2 regions of the Brevibacterium sp. CT2-23B genome follow, and region 1 is predicted to be linked to the other one. Evidence: predicted binding sites of a transcription regulator. Region 1 holds the regulator's gene; the other holds the start of a gene.
The links. Region 1 encodes HrcA, which represses chaperone genes, less so after heat shock. Its sites were predicted from a motif close to TTNGCACTCGNNNNNNNCGAGTGCNAA; they were not measured.
Positions count from the first base shown of each region.

Region 2: the regulator HrcA is predicted to act here: its motif matches at 5,163-5,189, upstream of groL (chaperonin GroEL).

Region 1 is NZ_JABBYK010000001.1:861,709-869,783, forward strand. Features, by position in the region: gene ybeY (rRNA maturation RNase YbeY) at 1-324, opposite strand, end outside; gene HIM68_RS04040 (PhoH family protein) at 321-1,346, opposite strand; gene HIM68_RS04045 (16S rRNA (uracil(1498)-N(3))-methyltransferase) at 1,447-2,208, opposite strand; gene dnaJ (molecular chaperone DnaJ) at 2,205-3,320, opposite strand; gene hrcA (heat-inducible transcriptional repressor HrcA) at 3,443-4,483, opposite strand; gene HIM68_RS04060 (DUF3097 family protein) at 4,644-5,507, shown strand; gene HIM68_RS04065 (DUF4870 domain-containing protein) at 5,659-6,333, shown strand; gene HIM68_RS04070 (DUF4870 domain-containing protein) at 6,419-7,276, shown strand; gene hemW (radical SAM family heme chaperone HemW) at 7,364-8,075, opposite strand, start outside.
Region 2 is NZ_JABBYK010000003.1:13,208-21,282, forward strand. Features, by position in the region: gene HIM68_RS08670 (RNA-binding S4 domain-containing protein) at 1-18, opposite strand, end outside; gene HIM68_RS08675 (hypothetical protein) at 18-839, opposite strand; gene HIM68_RS08680 (sulfite exporter TauE/SafE family protein) at 1,070-1,819, opposite strand; gene HIM68_RS08685 (DUF1707 domain-containing protein) at 1,896-2,663, shown strand; gene HIM68_RS08690 (DUF4440 domain-containing protein) at 2,777-3,160, opposite strand; gene groL (chaperonin GroEL) at 3,363-5,006, opposite strand; gene HIM68_RS08700 (cold-shock protein) at 5,560-5,763, opposite strand; gene HIM68_RS08705 (LytR C-terminal domain-containing protein) at 6,213-6,776, opposite strand; gene HIM68_RS08710 (DUF3263 domain-containing protein) at 6,779-7,045, opposite strand; gene HIM68_RS08715 (aldehyde dehydrogenase family protein) at 7,377-8,075, opposite strand, start outside.

The sequences.
Region 1 (8,075 bases):
CTCGTCCATCGTCGAATGACCGGCCGCCCGGGCCTGCGCCTCGGCGACCTCGGGGCAGATGATGATATCGCCCATCTGACCTTCGGTCGGCTTCTCCGGCTCGCCCTGGTGGAGCTGATCCATGGGAAAGGACATCACATCGGTCGGACCTTCGAGGTCCATCCAGGTGACGTGGAGTTCGGACATGGCCGCTGAGTCGACCATGGTTACGGCCAGCTCCGCACCGGGGTGCATATGCAGGGCTTCGCCGAGATACTCGGTCAGGGCAACGACTTCGTCGAGGTCCACCTCGGCGTCGGTCTCGTTGAGGATCTCGGTGTTCATTCGGCATTCCCCCACAGGTCGTAGGCTTCGACGATCTTCGTCACCAGCGAATGCCGGACGACGTCCTTGCTGCCCAGTTCGCAGAACTGCAGGTCCTCGATTCCGTCGAGGATGTCGCGGACGACCTTGAGTCCGCTGCGGGTCTTGCCCGGCAGGTCGATCTGGGAGATGTCACCGGTGACGACCATGCGTGATCCGAAGCCGAGGCGGGTGAGGAACATCTTCATCTGCTCGGCCGTCGTGTTCTGCGCTTCGTCGAGGATGATGAACGCGTCGTTGAGGGTGCGCCCGCGCATATAGGCCAGGGGCGCGACCTCGATCGTTCCGGTCTCGATGAGCAGCGGGATCGATTCGGGGTCGACCATGTCGTGCAGGGCGTCATAGAGCGGACGCACATACGGGTCGATCTTGTCGTTGAGCGTGCCCGGCAGGTAGCCCAGGGACTCCCCGGCTTCGACGGCCGGCCGGGTGAGGATGATCCGTGAGACCTCTTTGTGCTGGAGGGCGTTGACGGCCATGGCCATCGCCAGGTAGGTCTTGCCGGTTCCGGCCGGACCGATGCCGAAGGTGATCGTGTGGTTGCGGATGGCCCTGACGTAGTCGTGCTGGCCCATCGTCTTCGGACGGATCGACTTTCCCCTGGTGGAGAGGATGTTCGTGCCCAGCACCGCCGAGGCGGCCGCTCCCTCGGAGGAGAACGTCGTGACCCTCTCGATCGTCTCTTCGTTGATGCGATGGCCGGCCGCGTGGAGTTTCTTGAGTTCCCCGATGACGCTGACGAAGGCTTCGACGCGTGACGCCTCGCCGGTGACCTGGACCTGGTTGGCCCGGACGTGGATGTCGAGGTCGGCGAAGGTCTTCTCCAGGGCGCGCAGGTTCGATTCCCCGGGACCGAAGAAGGCGACGAGGTCGATGGAGTCGGGGATGACCAATCGCACGGTGTCACGATCGGCACCTTGGGTGTCCGTCACGGCATCATCGCGTGCGGCACCGTCGCCGGTGTCCGAGTCGGTGGGGTTCATGGAGTTCGGGTTCGGTGGGGTGATGTCCAGAATGTTCCTTTGCAAGTGAGCGCACCGTCACCGGCAGCGCCTGAGTGTGCTTCCATCCTAGTCCGATGCCTCACCAACGGCCCAATGAATTCTGGGCCAGGACGAGACCGGCGGGTCCCGCCGATGACGAGCGCAGGATCGTCGGTCCCAGCAGCACCGGGGTTGCTCCACGGCCGGTCAGTGCATCGAGTTCGCCGTCGCTGATGCCGCCCTCGGGGCCGACGACGAAGACGATGCGCTCCGGCAGCTGTGCCGAGTCGTTCGCGATCAGGTCGTTCAGCGCTTCGGAGAGCCTGCGCTGAGCGGTCTCGTGGAGGACGAAGACCGCATCGGCGTCGTTGAGGGTCTTGGCCAGGGCGGCACCGCGGACGAGGTCGTGGAGGATGGGAAATCGTGCTCGTCTGGCCTGCAGGGAGGCCGCTCCGAGGAGGTTCTCCCATTTCGCGGCCATCTTCTCCCGCTTCTTGGCCGGCCAGTCGGCGATCGAGCGTTCAGCGGCCCAGGGAATGACGTCGTCGACGCCGATCTCCGTGGCTGTTTCGATGGCCTGCAGGTCCCGGTCGCCCTTGGCCAGGGCTTGGACGAGGACGAGGCGCGGGCCCGTGCGCTCCTCGACCGTCACCTCGGTGACATCGATCGTCAGCTCATTCGCCGAGGCGGCCGTGACGGTTCCGCGCGCACGTGTGCCTTCCCCGTCGACGATGTCGATTTCCTCGCCGGGACCGATCCGACGCACCCGCACCGCATGCCCGGCCACGTCCTCACCGAGGGTGAGGGCGGACCCGACGACCGCCTCGGCGGCGGTGGCGGAACGGAAGACGGGAAGACTCACCGACCGGCGAACCTCTCACGCATGCGGGAGAACATTCCGCGGTTCTCGGTCGAGATCTGGGCGCGCGGAGTCTCTTCGCCGCGCAGTTCGGCGAGTTTCTCGAGCAGTTCGCGCTGTTCGTCGTCGAGTTTGTCTGGGGTGAGGACGTCGACGGTGATGAGCAGGTCGCCGCGGGTCTCCGAACGCAGGCGGGCGGCTCCGAGCCCGGGAAGTTTGACGATGGTGCCGGACTGGGTGCCGGCGGCGATGGTGAGGTCCTGAGTGCCGTCGAAGGTCTCGAACGGGATGGTCGCACCCAGGGTCGCTGCGGTCATCGGCACGGAGACGGCGGCCCGGAGGTTGTCGCCGTCGCGCTGGAAGACCTCGTGGCGGGTGACCATGACCTCGACGAACAGGTCACCGGCGGGTCCGCCTCCGGGGCCGACTTCACCCTGGCTGCTCAGCTGGATGCGGGTGCCGTCGGAGACCCCGGCGGGGATCCGGATCTTCATGGTCCGCTGTTTGCGCACTCGTCCGTCGCCCTGGCAGTTGAGGCAGGGGTTCGGGATGACGGTGCCGAAGCCGTGGCAGGAGTTGCAGGTCTGGTTCGTGACCATCTGCCCCAGCAGGGTCCGGGTCATGCGCTGGACGCTGCCGGCTCCGTGGCACAGCGAGCAGGTCTCGATCTTCGTGCCTTCCTGCGTGCCGGCGCCCGAACAGGTGTCGCAGACGACTGCAGTGGTGACATCGAGGTCGACGGTGCCGCCGAAAGCCGCGGTCTTCAGGTCGATATTGACGCCGACGAGGGCATCCTTGCCGCGCTGGGTGCGTGGGATCGGACCCCCGGCCTGACCGCCGCCGCCGCCGAAGAAGGTCTCGAAGATGTCGCCGAATCCGCCGAAGCCGCCGCCGGCTGGGAAGCCCTGGCCGTTCTCGCCGCCGCCCATATCGTAGTTGCGGCGCTTCTCCGGGTCGGAGAGCACATCGTAGGCCAGTGAGATGGCTTTGAATTCGTCTTCGTGACCGGGATTGACGTCCGGGTGGTACTTGCGTGCCAGCTTCCGGTACGACGACTTGATCTCAGCCGCGGAAGCGTCTTTGGACACTCCGAGTGTTTCATAGTGATCGGCCACAGAAACTTCTCTCTCCCTGACGTAGTGGTCTTCTCTGTTCGTGGTGGTGGCTGCGCTGCTGCGCGGTGCTCACCGGTTCTGCGCTGCCCGTCTGCGGGTGCCCCTGGTCGATGTCAAGAGACCTACCCTCGATCGAGGATCGAGGACACGTATTTGGCGACGGCACGGACTGCCGAGATCGTCGTCGGATAGTCCATTCGGGTCGGGCCGAGCACTGCCAGTCTGGCCGAGGAACCCGCGTCATGACCATATTCGGCGGCGACGACGGAAGTCGAGCTGAATGATTCGTGAGTATTCTCACGCCCGATGCGCACGCTGATCTCCTCGTGGTCTTCTGCCATCGAGGTGAGCAGCCTGAGCAGGACGACCTGTTCTTCGAAGGCTTCGAGGATCGGGGCCATCTTCTCTCCGAATTCGCTTCCGGAGCGGGCGAGGTTCGCGGTGCCGGCCATGATGATGCGCTCTTCACGCGTCGCGGCCACGAGGTCGACGACGGCGGCTCTGACCTGTTTGAGCCCGGAGTCGTCACGGGCGGTCGGCTCACTCGATTCGGTGGCGGTCGCCTCGGCGGCGGGGGCCGATCCGAAGACCTGCGCGAGTGTGCGTCCGGCGAATTCGGCGTTGATCTGATCGCGCAGTCCGCGGACGGCGTCTTCGTCGAGCGGGCTCGGGGTGATCACGGTCTTCTGCTCGACCTGGCCGGCATCGGTGATGAGGACGACGAGGATCCGGCCGGGTCCGAGACCGACGATCTCGATGTGCTTGATGCGCGCCCGCGACACCGTCGGGTATTGGATGAGCGCGACCTGTCGGGTGAGGCCGGAGAGGACGCGGACGGTGCGGTCGAGCATCTCGTCGAGATCGACGTCGCCGTCGATGAGCTGGAAGATCGCGCGCCGCTCGGCGGTGGTCAGCGGTTTGAACTCGTCGATCCGGTCGACGAACATCCGGTAGCCGAGGTCGGTGGGGATCCGCCCGGCAGAGGTGTGGGGCTGGGCGATATAGCCCTCTTGTTCGAGCGCGGCCATATCGTTGCGGATCGTGGCGGGAGAGACGCCGAGGGTGTGGCGCTGCACGATCGCCTTCGAACCCACGGGTTCGTTGGTGGCGACGAAGTCCTCGACGATGGCGCGCAGCACCTGTGCACGTCTGCTGTCGTTCATCGCGGATCTCCTCTCCGTCTCGCCGATCCATCGCGGTCCCGTGCCTGCGCTTGGCACTCTGTGAGTCTGAGTGCCAATTCTACGCCTCTCGTTCCCGGAATTCATTTCTGGGGTGGCCTGCGGGTCTGCACGCCTGCGGGTCCGTCCTTGATTATGGTGGATGCCCGTGAATGCTTTTGATCGATATGGCCCCGATGTGCTCTCCGGCTCCTCCCCGTCGTCGCACCGCCCGAAGAAGTCCCGTCAGGTCGAGCTCGGCCTGGGCATGGTTCTCGAGGATGCGATGAGCGGCTATGTCGGCGCTGTCGTCGGCGCGGAGAAGACCACGGCCGGTGTCGTCGTCAAGCTCGAAGATCGCGTCGGCAAGGTACGTGCCTTTCCCCTGGGGCCGGGCTTCCTCCTCGAGGGCCAGCCCGTCGATGTGCAGCTGCCGAAGAAGAAGGCGCAGCAGCCCGGACGGACGGCCTCGGGGTCTCGCGCCGTGGTCGGAGCGAAGGCTCGGGTGGCTCGTAGGTCGCGAATCTGGGTCGAGGGCAAGCACGACGCCGAACTCGTCGAGAAGATCTGGGGCGATGATCTGCGCATCGAAGGCGTCGTCGTCGAACCCCTGGGCGGTCTCGATGATGTCGCCGACAAGCTCGAGGCCTTCGGTCCGGATCGGGACCATCGAGTCGGTGTCCTCGCCGACCATCTGGTGAGCGGGACGAAGGAATCGAAGATCGCCGAGGCGGTCCGTGCCGATCCGCGCTACCGCGATGTCGTCCACATCATCGGTCACCCGTATGTCGATATCTGGCAGGCGGTGAAGCCCCATGTCGTCGGCATCCGCGAGTGGCCGGTCGTCCCCCGCGGTGAGGATTGGAAGACGGGAATACTGCGTCGCATCGGATGGCCGCACGCCGACCATCGGGACGTTGCCCGCGGGTGGGTGCGCATCCTCGGGAAGGTGAGCACCATTGCTGATGTCGAACCGACGCTGTCCGGTCGGGTCGAGGAGCTCATCGACTTCGTCACCGTCGGCTGAGAGTCGGCGGTGGTGCGGCGCGGTGGAGCGTCATGGTCACGCGGAGCTGTCGGCGTGTGCCGAATCTGTCACAGGAGTGAGGCTTTCCCGACATCCTCGGGACACCTGGCTCGGCTAGGGTGAATGGCAAGCACTCTTCGAAAGGATCCCCATGTCGTACCACCCCGAGCAGCCGGGCAGCCGACCGATGCCGCCGAACTACTCCCAGGCCTCCGGTTCGCAGCAGCCCTACGCGCCGCAGGGCCAGCAGTATTCGCAGCCGCAGACGCACAGCGGTCAGCCGGGCTACGGTGGGCAGTCGGGGTATGGTTCGCAGCAGGCGTACGGCGCTCAGCCGAGCTACGGGGGCCAGCCGGGATACGGCGCACAGCCGGGCTACGGTATGCCGCAGATGCACAACCCGGCGATGTTCGACTCCCGCTCCCTGCCTGAGCAAGCCTACGGACCCGGCTCCGAGCAGTTCTGGATGGCCCACGAACCCGACCGGACCACGGCATTGTGGACCCACCTCGGCTCGCTCATCTTCGGCTTCATGCCGCTCATCATGTTCCTTGTGAAGAAGGACGAATCCCCGTTCGTCCGCGAGCACTCACGCCAGGGGCTCAACGCGATGATCACGAACACGATCGTCACCTTCGGTGCACTCTTCGTCTTCGGCTTCGTCGGTTTCATCCTGGCACTGGTGACCTTCGGGATCGGCATCATCGTCATGTATGCGGCGCTCATCGTCCCGCTCGTCTACTGCGTCTTCTACATCATCGCGGCCGTCGCAGCGAACAAGGGTGAGGGGTATAAGTTCCCGCTCACCATCAATTTCGTGAAGTGACCATTCCCGCTCACCCCGGATTCTCTGGGGCTGCCCGGACTCTCTGGGTTAGTGTGGAGTGATCGCACACTCTGAAGGGACTCTCATGTCGGACAACCCGCAGCAGCCGAACAACGAACAGTCACAGCCGATGCCTCCGAACTACTCCCCGCAGTCGGGCTCGCAGCAGCCGTACACCCAGCAGCCACAGCAGGGTTCGCAGCCACAGCAGAGTGGTCAGGCCCAGCAGGATCGTCAGGCCCAGTACGGCTCGCAGCCGCAGACCCCTCAGCAGGGATCGCAGTCGGGCTATGGCTCGCAGCCGCAAGCCGGGTACGGCTCCCAGCAGCAGAATCCGGCCTACGGCTCCCAGCAGCAGAATCCTCAGCAGTCGTATGGTTCGCAGCCGGGCTACGGTTCACATCAGGCGGACGGCGCCCAGCAGCCGTACGGTTCTCAGCAGCCCTACAGCGCTCCGCAGGGACACTCTCAGCCCGGTTACGGATTCCAGGGAGCATCCTCGGCGCAGTCGGCTGCCGCCGGAGTGCCCATGGGGGCCGAACTGCCGGATGCGGCCTACGGCCCGACTTCGCTCGGCTTCTGGAATGCAGATCAGAGTGAACGGACGACCGCACTGTGGTCGCACCTCGCTCACGCCGCCACCTACGTCGTCGGTGTCGGCTGGATCGTCACGCTCATCCTCTTCATCATCAACAAGGACAAGTCGCCGTTCCTCCGCCATCATGGCGCACAGTCGCTGAATCTGCTGATCGTCGGCGTCATCGCAGCGTTCGGCATCGGACTGATCGGCGGAATCCTCACGATCGTCGGCATCGGCTTCCTCATCCTCCTGCTCCTGCCGGTGCTCTCGATCTACATGATCGTCATCGAGATCATCGCCGGCATGGCAGCCAACCGCGGTGAGGGCTACCGCATTCCGATGACGCCGAACTGGATCAAGTGATCTGACGCGCAGTGACAGCCTCACCCCGCCAGATTAGCTGAGCATCTCGCCCTGCCGCTCGTTCCCGAGTGGCGGGGCGAGACACTTTCACACGTATTCGGTGAGGATGCGCACCATATAGTCGGCTATGAGACGTCCCTGCAGAGTCGGTTGGAACCAGCCGGCCGCGGCACCATCGGCGTCGAGCAGACCCTGTTTGACGAAGGTTCTGATCGCCTGCTCGCTGCCCGGGGCCAGAGAATCCAGACGCAGCTCGCGGTCGATCCTGGCCGCCAGCATGATCCGTTCGATCTCCCGGGTCTGATCGTCGAGGACCTCACGACCGATCGACGGAGACTCCCCCGCCAACAGCCGATCGGCCCAGGCACGGGGGTGCTTGGCATTCCAGAACCGCACACCTCCGACGTGTGAGTGGGCCCCGGGCCCGAATCCCCACCAGTCCGCATTGCGCCAATAGGCCATATTGTGCTCACAGCGGGTTTCAGGTCCGGTCGACCAATTGCTCACTTCGTACCAGTGCAGACCAGCAGCGGAGATCGCTGCGTCGGCGATCTCGTACTTGTCGGCCAGGTCATCCTCATCAGGCATCGGCAGTTCGCCACGGCGAACCATCGCGCCCATCTTCGTTCCCGGTTCGACGATGAGGGAATATGCCGAGATGTGATCGACCTCGTTGGACAGGGCCACGTCGAGAGAGCGCCGCCAATCGTCGATCGACTCCCCCGGGGTGCCGTAGATGAGGTCGAGGCTGAGCTCGAGGTCGGCGTCCTTGACCCAGCGCGCCACCTCGGGGATCTTC
Region 2 (8,075 bases), on a different contig from region 1:
GATCTCGATCGTGTCCATCAGAACATGTCTCCGAATCCGTCGAACAGGCCGCCGCCGTCACCGCCGTCGCCTCCGAAGAAGCCTCCGCCGTCACCGCCGCCCATGTCTCCGCCCATATCGCCACCGGCGTCGCCCATGTCGCCGCCGTAGGCGCCGTCCCAGCCGCCGCCCATTCCGCCGAACATCATGGCACCCATGAGGACGCCGGGCAGCAGGCCGGAGCCGGCGTAGGAGTTGAAGTAGCCGCGGTTGTATTCGGCGTAGGCCGGCCCGGCCTCCCAGTAGGCGCGACGGGTGTGTCCGTCACCGGTGACGACCTTGCGCACCAGCGGATCGGCTCCGACGGCGACGCGCTCGGCGTCGGCAGCGCACACGGGTACGGGGCGCAGCTGGCCGCCGGCCGGGGCCCAGTCGATGTCTTCGACCGAGGGGCCGTGCTGCGGGTTGAAGAAGCAGGGCGGACGACGCACCGGCAGGGGTTTGCCTTCGACCCGGGCGCGAACGCATTTGGCGGCATAGCGGCCGTCTTCGAGCGCCTCGGTGACGTGGCGGATGTCAGTGGGTTCGGAGACCTTCTCGAGTGTCTCCTTGGCGACGTCGTACGAGTCGAGCGCCTGCTTGTAGTCCTGCGCTCCGCCCGTATCGAGGTCGACGCCAGCGGTGATGACATCGAGTTCGGCGACTTCCTCACCGAATGCGGTGACGTCCTCTTCAGCGGTCTTCTTCACCTGCTGAAGTTCAGCGGCGTGCAATTCCTGCTGCCGCTTCTTCTCCTTGCGGTGACCGATGAAGAAAACGGCCCCGAGAACTACGAGCAGCAACAGAAATACTTCAGTCACGATCCATGCCTCCCAGGCTAGCTTTGTCCTCGAACAGTATGCCCGATGAAACTGGAAGACGTCTGAGCCTGTGCCCCACATCTGCTCAGTCCCCGGCCGTCGATGACGGTTCAGACCCAGGCGGTCGAAGACCGGTGCATGCAGGTCACGCGACGCCGTTGCGCGCGGGTCATCGAACACCGTCGCTCGCCCAGTGCGCCACCGCCTCAGACGGCCAGTGCGCCACCGCCTCAGACGAGGGCCACGAGACCTTTGACCAAGGCCGCGATCCCGCCTCCGAAAGCGAGGACGAGCATCCCGATCCGCGCTGCGCCCACGTCGATATGGCGGGAGAGCCAATCGCCTCCGGCGAGGCCCGCCACAAGGACGAGCCCAAGTCCGATCCAGACTCCGAGCTCCAGGTGAGGCCAGGTCCCTCCGTCGATGATCACCTTCATCACCACCGCTGAGGCGGTCCCGACGACGAGGAAAGGCTGCAGGGTGGCCGCGAACGACCGTTGTTCCCAGTTCGTCAGCACAGCGTAGGCGCTCACCGCCGGTCCCCCGGCTCCTGCCGCGGCAGACATCGCCCCGGAGAAGAGACCGGCCGTCAGGCGTGTGCCGATGTTCGCGGGGATCGTCCGCCCCAGCTTCCCCAAGGTCAGTGAACTGATGAGGGAGACGATGATGAGTGCGCCGATGAGGATCTGCAGCGGCGGGGTCGGCATCGATGACGACAGGAGTGCGCCGGGGATGGTACCGATCACCGCGCCCAAGGAAAGATGCCGGAAAGGCGGCCATTCCACCTCTGCGAAGGTACGGACGAAGACGGAGAATGAGGCGACGATTCCGCAGATGTTGACGAGGATGACGCCGCTGAACGGATCGAGGAGGAGGACGAGGAAGGGACCGCTGACCAGGCCGAATCCCATCCCGGTGACGCGTTGGGACAATGCGCCGAGGAACACGGCGAAGAGGATGAGCACGACAACGGGTTCCACTCGGTCGAGTTTAGTCCAGCCCGATTCCCGGCTGATCCTCAGTCTCACCGCTGATCGCGGGGTTAGAGTATTCACCATGAATGCCAGTCCCCTCTGGTCGCGGTTCAGCGCAGATCCCCGCTCGTATGGGCGGGTCCGGGCCTCTGATGCCGACCGCGCGGTCGTCAGTGATGTCCTCTCGGAGGGTTATGCTCTCGGTCAGCTCGACGTTGTGGAGTTCGATGAACGCACCGAGGCGGCTGCGAAGATCAAGACGCTCGGTGAAGTCCCAGCGCTGATCGAGGACCTCGTCCTCGCCGATCCGGCCGAGGTCGAGCCTGGCAAGCTCGATGATGCGGGCCGTGCGCAGGCACTGGCTCGCCTCGAGGCAGAGCGGGTGCCGATCACGCCGGAGCAGATCGATGCAGCGGCGCAGAAGTACTACCGAGATCGGGTGCGTCGTGCACTGCTCGGTGCTTTCGCAGGGCCGGTCGGGATCGTGCTGGCGATCTGGGCGATCTCGTCGATCGCTTCTGGAGGGTTCATCTTCTTCTGGCCGATCTTCGTCATCATTCCCACGCTGCTCGGCGGACTGGGACACATCGCGCGCAAGGATGAGATCATCCGCAACCGGAAGAAGGAGCTCACCCGCAGAGCCCGGGCCCAGCTCGGTGATGCTGAGGCCAAACGACAGCTCGAGGAGGGTGAGCCTCCCGAGCGGGATTTTGAAGCGGACTTCGGTACGGGCCTGCAGCCGCCGCATCCGTCTCATCCGCCGTACTCTCCCGGACAGATCTCACGACGGGAAGAGCGGGACCGGCGCCGGTCGCATCGCCGCCATAACCGCGACAATCCCTGGGACTGAGGTTACGTTCCGGGTCTGGCAGGGTCTGGGCCTCTTCGGGCCCGGAAACTCCGTTTCCTACTCAGACCGGGCACGTCCGGAACCGTCTCAGGCAGGGAACGTCCGGAACTGTCTCAGACTTGGAAGATCCGGATCTGTCCGAACTCCTGTGCTTTGTGCGTGGTGAACCACATCGTGTGCGAGAAGTGCCGCAGGTCGTCGCCGTCGGCCTCGGCCTGCCAGTATCCCCACGCGGCCGCGGCTTTGCCGTGGGTGATCGCTGCTTCGAGGTGGCCGACCTCGTGAGAATGGCCGGACAACTTCAACAGCGCTTCGACGACGGCTTCTCGGCCCGTGTGGGTTTCGACGTCGGAAGGGTGAACGACCTGGAGCACGCAATCGTCGGCGATCACCTCGTTGAGTGCTTCTCTGTCGCCGTTGAAGAGATTCTCCTCGAACGTTGCAACGAAGACGTTCTTCGGACTGTTTCCGCGGGCGTCGGTTCCGGTGAAGGTCATGGACCCAGCCTATGCGGGCCCGAGCGGTGTCACAACGGGTCGGCGGGCCGCCTCGGCGATGATGGTCGCCGACGCACGACGAGCGGACACTTCCGCGTGAACGATCTGACCGTCGGGCCGGGACCCGAGAGTCCGAGCACGAAATCGGCCGTGCCGGCACCCTTGCGGGCACCGGCACGGCCGATCGAACAAGCGGTGGCTATCAGAAGCCCATGCCGCCCATTCCACCCATTCCGTCCATACCGGCAGCTGCGTCTGCACCTGCGGCGGCCTTTTCGGGCTTGTCGGCGACGACCGACTCGGTGGTGAGGAACAGACCGGCGATCGAGGCGGCGTTCTGCAGGGCAGAGCGGGTCACCTTGACCGGGTCGTTGATGCCGGCGGCCAGCAGGTCCTCGTACTCACCGGTGGCGGCGTTGAGACCGAATCCGGCTTCGAGGTTGGCGACCTTGTCGGCAACCACACCGGCTTCGAGGCCGGCGTTCGTGGCGATCTGCTTCAGCGGGGCTTCGATGGCAACCTTGACGATGTTGGCACCGGTGGCCTCGTCTCCCTCGAGTGCGAGGTCGGCGAATGCGGCCTTGCCAGCCTGGATGAGCGAGACGCCGCCACCGGCGACGATTCCCTCTTCCACAGCAGCCTTGGCATTGCGCACGGCATCTTCGATGCGGTGCTTGGTTTCCTTGAGCTCAACCTCGGTGGCGGCTCCGGCCTTGATGACTGCAACACCGCCGGCCAGCTTGGCCAGACGCTCCTGCAGCTTCTCACGGTCGTAGTCGGAGTCCGAGTTCTCGATCTCGGCGCGGATCTGAGCGACCCGTCCGGCGATCTCCTCGGCGTCTCCGGCGCCCTCGACGATGGTGGTCTCGTCCTTGGTGATGACGACCTTGCGGGCGGTGCCCAGCAGATCGGTGGTCACGCTGTCGAGCTTGAGCCCGACTTCCTCGGACACGACCTGGCCACCGGTGAGGATGGCGATGTCGGCGAGCTGAGCCTTGCGACGGTCACCGAAGCCCGGAGCCTTGACGGCCACGGACTTGAAGGTGCCCTTGAGCTTGTTCAGCACCAGGACGGCCAGGGCCTCGCCCTCGACGTCTTCGGCGATGATGAACAGCGGCTTGTTGGACTGCTGGACCTTCTCGAGGACGGGCAACAGGTCCTTCACGTTCGAGATCTTGGAGTTGACGATGAGGATGTAGGGATCCTCAAGGACAGCTTCCTGGCGATCGGTGTCGGTGACGAAGTAACCGGAGATGTAGCCCTTGTCGAAGCGCATACCCTCGGTCAGTTCGAGCTCGAGTCCGAAGGTGTTGGACTCCTCGACGGTGACGACGCCTTCCTTGCCGACCTTGTCGATGGCCTCGGCGATCAGTTCACCGATTGCGGGATCTCCGGCGGAGATGCCAGCGGTAGCGGCGATCTGTTCCTTGGTCTCGATGTCGATGGCGTTGTTCAGCAGGACGTTCGTGACGGCCTCAACGGCCTTCTCGATACCGCGCTTGAGGCTGAGCGGATCAGCACCGGCTGCCACGTTGCGCAGACCTTCGCGGACGAGAGCCTGTGCGAGCACGGTAGCGGTGGTGGTTCCGTCGCCTGCGACGTCATCAGTCTTCTTGGCGACTTCCTTGACGAGCTCGGCGCCGATCTTCTCGTAGGGGTCCTCGAGTTCGATCTCCTTGGCAATGGAGACGCCATCGTTGGTGATGGTAGGTGCGCCCCACTGCTTTTCGAGCACGACATTGCGACCGCGGGGTCCAAGGGTCACCTTGACCGCGTCCGCAAGCTGGTTGAGGCCAGCTTCGAGTCCTCGACGAGCTTCTTCGTCGAATGCAATCATCTTTGCCATAGTGGCTTAGATCCTCCCTGATGGAGTGGAGTGGGAATCCAGAGCAGTCGTCAACGCCCGCGACGGCAGAGAGTGTGTCCGCATGTTCCATTCCACATATGGACCACGCTCTCGAGACGACTGGTGGGAACCCATCGGTTTTCACCAGTACTAGATTTAGCACTCTCCCCATGCGAGTGCAAATGTTTGTCGCCCGCCAAGATGGGCGAGGGCAGTTCAGATCCGCGAGTTGTCGGCGCGCGATGGAGGCGCAGCGGGCAGTTCGGCCCAGCGCGAAACGCTTGGCGCAGGCCCGATTGCCCACGATTTCGAACAGCCCAGTTTAGGGCGAGTAGCCCTGTTTTCAACATGGGCTGCTCAACTCACACTGGGCTGAATCGAAGTCCAAGCGCACGGGTGCACCCGACGCGGCCCCCGCGCCCCGCGGGCACTGAAAAGCGCCGAGCAGTTGCCTGCTCGGCGCTTCCCCCGTGCGATTGGTGCCGGTCGGCCCGAAGGCCGTTCCGACTCCCCGCCGCAGCGGATCAGAAAACTGTGCTGACAGCAGCCAGTCTCAGAGGAGGGTGACGGACTCCGCCTGAGGACCCTTTTGTCCTTCTCCAACTTCGAACTGAACCTGCTGGCCCTCTTCGAGAGAGCGGTAGCCGTCCATCTGGATTGCGCTCCAGTGAACGAACACGTCCTGGTTGTCGCCTTCAAGGGTGATGAATCCATAGCCCTTTTCAGCGTTGAACCACTTGACGGTACCTTGTGCCATTACTTCTCCATACAGTGCAGTGCCATTGAAATCCCGCATCGCAGCCGCGATCAGATGACCCCACCCGAGATACGGAAGCTAGTAAAACTCAACTGACCCCGCGACTTCTCTCATTGACCTCTAGAGAATAATCTCGGTGAAGCACGAATAGAACACAAGGTGCTGTGCTTGCCTAGCTGTTGCAACTCTACCGCAGGCGCGCATCCCACCTAGAGCGGTTCAACACTGTTATAGATTCGTTACCTAAGGGTTTCTGCCCTGTTCACAGCGGGGATCGCGGCAAATGAAATCAGACCATTCGGTCAGGAATTCGCCGAGGCGGCCCACCGTCCCATGACCCGACCGCAACCAAGGAGCCCCGCCGTCTCATGCCCTCATCGCCGAGGCGGCCGAGGCCGAACCGATCCCGCCGACTCAGTCGCGCTGCCGCGCCGCCGAATCGCTTCGGATCACTCCGAGTCCCCGCCTCCACTGGGTTCGGGTCCGCGATCGGCGATGTCCGAACAGATGACGACCGTGATGTCGGCTTCGAAGTCGGACGAGGCCTCCGTGGCGGAGACTCCCAGCGACTTGGCGACGAGCTTGGCCTGGGACGCGTTCTCCTCGCCGTTGTAGTACACGGTCGAATCAGAGAGATTCGTCGAGTAGTTGCCGACCTGCCCGAGCTTCCAGCCCTTCTCTTCGACAGCCTCGGAGAACTTCTTCGCTGCACCGGAGACGCCGGAGCCGTTGAGCACGTCGACGGTGATCGAATCGTCCGCGACGCTGACTTCGCTCTCACTCGGTGAGGGTTCGGCCGACGCCGATTCGGAGGCCGGAGGGTCGGCGATCTTCGACTCGGGGTTGCCCATCGAAGAGAAGATGATGTTGATGGCGGCCACGACCAGCAGGACAGCGACCAGGGCGAGGATGATGACCAGCGAGATGGCACCGATGTTCGACGACGCCGCGGACTCCTGTCGATGGGCACCGCTACGCCGGCCGGGCTCGATCTCGTCGAATTCGTCGGTCATGTCTACCTCGAGACGCGGGCTTGGGCGCGTTCGCTCTGCCGCGTGCTGCGGATTCGGCGAAGGCGCTTGACCAGCATGGGGTCGCTGGCCAGAGCTGCAGGGTTGTCGAGAAGCGAGTTGAGGATCTGGAAGTAGCTGGTGGCTGACATGTCGAAGCGCTCACGGATCGCGTGGTCCTTGGCGCCTCCGTATTTCCACCACCGCCGCTCGAACTCCAAAACGGCCACCTCGAGCTCGCTCAGTTCTGAGGTGTCGTCGTTCGGCGGCATAGAGGTTGTGCTCCTTCGAGAGGTGTCTGTGCTTCTATCCTATCGCCGGATCGGCGGTACCGAAATTTCCGGCGCGCCGCCGAGGCTGTGAGGTCGATCCCGACCGGGGCACGGCTCGTGGGACGGCAACTCGCACATGCCCGGCGGCGGCTGCGCGGGCAACTGCATCATCCCGCCGCACGGCACCGGATCGGTGACCGTGTCGACGGGGTGAAGGGAACGACCTGCGCCGAGGCGGGGCCGCCTCGGCGAACCGGGTGACCCGATCACGAGGATCGGATCGACCCCACATTCGACCGCAAGAGCAGGGCCGCCTCGGCGGGGAAAAGGATCAGCGGATGCGGATGTTGACCTGCTTGATCTGGGTGAATCCTTCGAGCATGCCTTCCAGCGATGCCTCTCGCCCGAATCCGGAGGTCTTCATGCCGCCGTAAGACTGGCCGGCCAGCTGGCCGCCGCCCTGGTTGACCTGAACCCAGCCGGATTCGATCCGGTTGGCCATGGTCAGGGCCGCGTCGACGTCCTTGGTGAAGACGAAGGCCGCGAGTCCGAAGTCGGAGTCGTTGGCCATGTCGATGACCTCGTCGATGTCCTTCCACGGGATGACCGAGAGGACGGGGCCGAAGATCTCTTCACGGCTGGTCTGCCAGTCGTTCTTCGCCTTCGAGAAGATCACGGGAGCGTGGTAGAAGCCGGGTTCGCCGACTTCCAGCGAATCGGAGCCGTCGTAGGCGATCTCGACGCCGTCCATCGACTTGCCCATCTCGATGTAGCTGGCGACCTGGTCGTACTGCTTCTCGTTGATGATGCAGCCGATGTCGGTGGACTCATCGCGGGGGTCGCCGACCTTCATCTTCGACACCGCGTCGACGAGCTTGGACAGGAAATCGTCGTAGATGTCCTCGTGGAGGAACAGACGCGACCCCATGGTGCACGACTGGCCCTGGCGGGCGAAGCGGGTCGACAGCAGCACCTGCTCGAGGGTGTCGTCGTCGTTCGAATCCGGGAAGATGATGTTCGGGGACTTGCC